Regions from separate parts of the Bacillus sp. N1(2025) genome, predicted to be linked through region 1. Evidence: riboswitches for the same ligand, from Rfam matches in the RefSeq annotation. Region 1 holds a riboswitch; the other holds the start of a gene.
The links. Region 1 has a riboswitch for lysine ahead of ACNFN4_RS08710 (amino acid permease). Riboswitches for the same ligand answer to the same signal wherever they lie in the genome.
Positions count from the first base shown of each region.

Region 2: linked by a shared signal. The riboswitch ahead of ACNFN4_RS01210 (aspartate kinase) and the one ahead of ACNFN4_RS08710 (amino acid permease) in region 1 are both predicted to bind lysine.

Region 1 covers NZ_JBLTJB010000003.1:192,153-195,285, forward strand. Annotated here, with positions in the region: gene ACNFN4_RS08695 (LTA synthase family protein) at 1-59, opposite strand, end outside; gene ACNFN4_RS08700 (metal-dependent hydrolase) at 101-583, opposite strand; gene sspJ (small acid-soluble spore protein SspJ) at 767-907, shown strand; lysine riboswitch at 1,030-1,210, shown strand; gene ACNFN4_RS08710 (amino acid permease) at 1,321-2,733, shown strand; gene ACNFN4_RS08715 (class I SAM-dependent methyltransferase) at 2,786-3,133, opposite strand, start outside.
Region 2 covers NZ_JBLTJB010000001.1:230,658-233,790, reverse strand. Annotated here, with positions in the region: gene ACNFN4_RS01215 (YslB family protein) at 1-78, shown strand, start outside; gene ACNFN4_RS01210 (aspartate kinase) at 125-1,354, opposite strand; lysine riboswitch at 1,480-1,659, opposite strand; gene uvrC (excinuclease ABC subunit UvrC) at 1,721-3,133, opposite strand, start outside.

The sequences.
Region 1 (3,133 bases):
CACATGAACAGGATGGACAGGCATAAAAACCGATGATTGCTGAAAAAGGTTTTCTTCATATGTATGACTCCTCACCCTAAAAGCGAAAGATGCTTTTTGTTTAAGAGATGCGGCCGTGAACCAGTTCGTATAAATAATAGCAGGATACAATCGTTAAGCCGGCCAGCACAAGCTGCTCCGAAAAACTCCCCGTTCTCATATAAAGGGGAAGACGGAAGCGGATGGCGGACGGAAACAGCAGTTTAATGCCGTTGACGGTCCATGCGTCAAGCACAAGATGGCTCGCCATTCCGATCATCAGTCCGGCGGAAATGCTCGGATTCGGAATATAGGTTGCCGTAATGAAAAACATAATAAGCATAAACAGCAGGCTGTGTGTAAACGTTCTGTGGCCGAACACCGTGCTTACGATTTTGGACAGAACGGGCAGCGTCCTGCCGATTTTGCTTTTCGTATGGCATATGTCGGGAATCAGCGCCCCGAGGGCACCCGCTGAGGTCATAAGGACCGGATCATACCCGTAATAATACGCAATTGCGGAACAAGAAGCGATGCCTCCCATGATGTGTGTTTTTCCTGTCATTTTTCGCTTCTCCTTTTTATTTTTGCCAAAATCCCCTGAATTACAAATATATCAAGAGAATGCATGTTTGATCAACAAACTTTACCTGTTCCGCCAAAAGGAAGGAGACGCGGATTCCGCATATTCTGCCGCGGAAAAAGACACATTATAGGTGTACCTATATTTGATAAAGAGGTGATACAGATGGCTTTCTTTAACAAAGAAAAAGGAAAAAACAGCGATAAAAACAAAAATGTCATTCAAGGCGCGCTTGAAGACGCCGGTGCAGCTCTGAAAGACGATCCGCTTCAAGAAGCTGTTCAAAAGAAAAAAAACAACCGCTGACCATATAAGACGGGTAGGGCGAACGCTCTATCCGTTTTCCATCTAATTTTTCCCTTTGACAGATCTTTTTATCTCTGATAACCTCTGAGTAGAATTGAATGATAAAAATCCTCACTCTTTCTCGGTGAGGTAGAGGTTGCGCTTGATGATGAGTCGCACATGCCAGGCTGATAGGGGCCGCAAAACATGTGTTAAAGGCATCAGCGCCGAAGTGTAAAGAAAGCCGATCCTTCTTTATGCTGGGACTGTATCTGAATAAGTGCAGGACTGCCGCGTGCTTTTTCGCGGAGGGCTATCCGGAGATCAAGGGTGTGTGTGTTTCTTTAAGCATGGACTTTTGTTCAGGCTTTTTTTGCGTGTAAATATGGTCTCGGGGTCTGGTCCGTACGAATGAACAACCAGGAGGTACAGGAATGGAACAGACGAAAAAATGGGGTTTTTGGTTATTAACGGCGTTTGTCGTAGGAAATATGGTAGGCTCGGGCATCTTTTCGCTTCCGAGTACGCTCGCAAAAATCGCGAGCCCGTTCGGCGCCACATCGGCATGGCTTTTAACGGGAGCCGGTGTGTTAATGATCGCGCTGGTCTTCGGCCACTTATCCATCCGCAAGCCTGAGCTGACGGCGGGGCCGCAAAGCTATGCGCGTGCGCTGTTCAGCGATCGGAAAAAAGGGAATGCAGCGGGCTTCACGATGGTGTGGGGCTACTGGGTGGCGAGCTGGATCAGCAACGTGGCGATCATCACGAGCCTTGCCGGATATTTAACATCATTTTTCCCGATTTTAACGGATAAGCGTGAAATGTTTTCGATCGGCGGTCAGGCGGTTACGCTCGGCCAGCTGCTGACGTTTGCCGTATGTACGGTTTTATTATGGGGCACTCACACGATTCTCGTCACCAGCATTAACGGTGCGAGTAAATTAAATTTTGTCACGACGTTTTCAAAAGTATTAGGATTTATCTTCTTTATCATTGCAGGTTTGTTTGTGTTTCAAACGTCGTTTTTCGATCATTTTTATTTTCCGGTTCAAACAGGTCCTCACACAGTTGAGGGAATCGGCGGACAGATCCACAATGCGGCGATTTCAACATTATGGGCGTTCGTCGGAATTGAATCGGCAGTCATTTTATCCGGGCGCGCCCGTTCGCAGCGTGACGTGAAACGCGCCACCATTACCGGATTATTGATCGCTCTCAGCATCTATATCATCGTAACATTGATTACGATGGGCGTGCTTCCGCATGGTAAGCTTGTCGGCTCGGAAAAACCGTTTGTTGACGTATTGTACGCGATCGTCGGCAGCGCGGGAAGCGTCATTATGGCGATTCTGGCGATTTTGTGTCTGTTCGGAACGATGCTCGGCTGGATTCTTCTCGGTTCTGAAGTTCCGTATCAAGCGGCGAAATCAGGAGACTTTCCCGCTGCTTTTGCAAAAACGAATAAACAGGGCAGCCCGGTTGTGTCGTTAATCGTAACGAACGTGATGTCACAGATCTTTATCTTTTCGGTTATTTCCCGGACGATCAGTGACGCGTTTACGTTTTTAACGACGGCGGCGACGCTCGCTTATCTGATTCCGTATCTCGTGTCAGCGTTTTACAGCCTGAAGCTCATTTTTACGGGTGAAACGTATGACGAGATAAAGGGTTCAAGAGTAAGAGACGGTATCATCGCCATCCTTGCCTGCATTTATTCTTTTTATGTCATTATTACCGGAACGGCCGATTTAACGACCTTTATTCTCGGTATCGGGCTGTTCTTCGTCGGTTTGCTGTTATATCCTTTCGTCTCAAAGAAATTTGCAAACAACAGACAATCGGTATGACAAAAAGACATCTCACGTCTGTGAGATGTCTTTTTTTGTTTGCGGCAGCTGATTACTTTTTGACGGCATGTATATAATGAATGGTCTCGAATGCGGTTAAATGGTCAGTGCGTCCGCTGAAAAAACGGTCATTGACGTCCGCCGGAGATAAATGTTCATAAATAAGCAGACCTGATGATTCTAATATTTTTTCGATTTCTTTATAACTGAAACACGATAACATCGGTTCTCCGCTTGCTGCAGCCATTTTCACCATGTTTTCCACTCTGTTTGACAGTCCTCTTTCTTCAAAAAGGGACTCATCTGCATAATCAAACACGATAGAGCTTCCCGGCGGGACTTCAGCAAATAATTGTGTGAGCAGGCGGGCGAGATGCTTTTTCGTAAGATAGTATGACAC
Region 2 (3,133 bases), on a different contig from region 1:
GAATCTTATGAACAGGTAAAAAAGAGAGCGGATAAAGTCGTCCTGACCGTAAAATGGGATATGAAGGACCCTGTATAATTGAAAAAAGGCGGTGACTCCAAGTCCCGCCTTTTTGCCTGCCCGTTTATACGGCAGACGGCTGTTTAGAAAGCTCAAACGCATCATGAAGCGCTTCGACCGCTTTCACCATATCATTTTCGCTGACAACCGCTGATACTTTTATTTCAGATGTGCTCACCATTTTGACTTGTACATTTTTTTCCGCCAGTACGGCAAACATGTCCGCGGCGACGCCGGGATTTGAAACCATGCCCGACCCGACAATAGAGACTTTCGCCAGTTTTCTTTCGGTTTCAATTTTTTCATAGTCAAGCGCGTTTTTATATTCTTCAAGCACGGCGACCGTTTGCGCGGCATCTTCCGTTTTCACTGAGAAAGAAATATCCGCTTCCCCATCGTCCGACTGTGTCTGAATAATAATGTCAACGTTGATGTTTCGTTTTGCCAGCGCGGTGAAGATTGTTGAAAGTGTTGTCAGTCCGCTTGCAAGACCCGTAACGGACACCCTTGTGATCTGGTCTTCAAATGCAATTCCTCTGACGATTAAATTCTGCTCCATTGATGATTCCTCCTCAATTAATGTTCCCGCTTCATGCTCTGTGCTTGACCGCACTTCCAAAGGCACTTGGTAGTTTTTCGCGAACTCAACCGCCCGCGGGTGAAGAACACCCGCTCCTAGATTTGCAAGCTCCAGCATTTCATCATAAGAAATTCCCGCCAGTTTTCTCGCTGACCGGACATACCGCGGATCTGTCGTAAATACGCCCGGAACATCTGTATAAATGTCGCATTTATCCGCTTCCAGCGCTGCTGCAAGAGCGACCGCCGTCGTATCGGAACCGCCCCGTCCGAGCGTCGTGATGCCGCCGTCTTCCGTTACACCCTGAAAACCGGCAACGACTGTGATTTTGCCTTCTGCAAGCTGCGAACGAATCGCCGTAATATCAATATCCGTAATTCTCGCATTACCGTGAACGGCTTCCGTGCGGACACCCGCCTGCCAGCCCGTATAAGAGACGGCGCCATATCCTTTTTCCTGAAGCGCCATGGACAAAAGGGAAATCGTGACCTGCTCTCCCGTTGACAAAAGCATATCCATCTCGCGTCTGCTTGGTTCAGATGTGATTTCAGCCGCGAGGTTAACGAGCGCGTCGGTTGATTTTCCCATTGCCGAAACGACGACTACGATATCATGGCCTTTTTGCTTTTCAGCAATGGCGCGATTTGCAGCATTTTGAATTTTTTCGGCAGAGCCGACGGAAGTGCCTCCGAATTTTTGTACGATAAGACCCATACTAGACCACCCTTTACATTTTGGTTCGTGCGGGTGAGGAGAAAAGAGCGTTTTGTCCACAATAAAAAAAGCAATGAGAGGAATAGCTCTCATTGCTTTTTCATATCATTACGATTGATTATGAACAACGAGATAGCCCTCCAAGAAAATGAATTCTTGACAGCCTTACATTTATTTAATGCAAGGCCAGCGAATCACACCGATGGGATGTGATACACTTCGGCGACGCTCCCCTTTCAGCCTTTTTCGCAGAATCCATCATTCTCCAAAGGCTTACTATTGAAGTTCGCACCTCTATCTTCACCATATAACACGATCTTATGAAATTAGTTCACATTCTAGCAGATTTTTCAGAAAAGCACAATACTATTTTTTCAATTTTTCAAACAGCAGCTGGGCCGCCGCGGCCGGCACACCGGCTTTTTTGATATCGTCAAGGCTTGCTTCCTTCATCTTTTTGACAGATCCGAAATGTTTTAAGAGCATTTTTTTGCGTTTTTCGCCGATTCCGGGGATATCATCCAGAACGGATTGAAAGACGCTTTTTCCCCGGATCTGTCTGTGAAAGCTGATCGCAAAACGGTGAACTTCGTCCTGAATACGCTGAAGCAGGTAAAACTCTTGGCTGTTCCGCTCCAGAAACACCGGTTCAAGCGGGTCGCCGATCAAAAGGTTCGATGTTCGGTGTTTATCATCTTTCGCCAATCCCGCTACCGGGACATCAAGGCCGAGCTCATTCTCGAGCACGTCGCGCGCCGCGTTAATCTGCCCTTTTCCGCCGTCAATGATGATTAAATCCGGCAGCGGAAGATTTTCGCGGAGCACCCTCGTGTACCTTCTTCTGACGACTTCCCTCATTGAGCCGTAATCATCCGGCCCTGTTACGGTTTTAATTTTATATTTGCGGTATTCCTTTTTATTCGGTTTTCCGTCAATAAAGACAATCATGGCCGATACGGGGTTTGTGCCTTGAATATTGGAGTTGTCAAACGCTTCAATCCGATGCGGCGTGTAAATATTCAGCGCTTCGCCGAGCCGTTCGGCTGCACCGATCGACCGTTCCTCATCCCGCTCGATTAACGAGAATTTTTCCCGCAGAGCAATTTTCGCATTTTTGTGCGCAAGCAAAAGCAGCTCTTTTTTCGGGCCTTTTTTCGGCTGATGCACGGCGGTTTCCAACAGCTCGCTGATCATGTCCCTGTCAACGCTGTCAGGCACCAGAATTTCCTTAGGCAGAAAGTGATTGTTTTTGGAATAGAACTGGCCGATGAAGGTCAGGAATTCTTCATCCGCTTCCTGATACATCGGAAACATGCTGACGTCGCGTTCGATCAGTTTTCCTTGGCGAATGAAAAAGACTTGGACGCACATCCAGCCTTTATCGTAGGCATATGCAAACACATCGCGGTCCAGAAGGTCATTCATGGTCATTTTTTGCTTCTCCATCGTCGATTCGATGTGAACAAGCTGGTCGCGGAATTCTTTAGCCCGTTCAAATTCAAGCTTTTCCGCCGCTTCTGCCATTTTCGCTTCGAGCTCTTTTTTGATTTCGTTATGCCCTCCCTTTAAAAAACGGGTGATGTCTTCAACAATCTCGCGGTTTGTCTCCTCAGATATATCCTTTACACATGGGGCGAGGCATTGTCCGAGATGATAATAAAGACAGACGCGGTCCGGAAGCTTTGAGCATTTCCTGAGCGGGTAAAGGCGGTCCAACAGTTTTTTCGTTTCCCGCGCCGCCTGCACATTCGGATACGGGCCGAAATAGCGTCCTTTGTC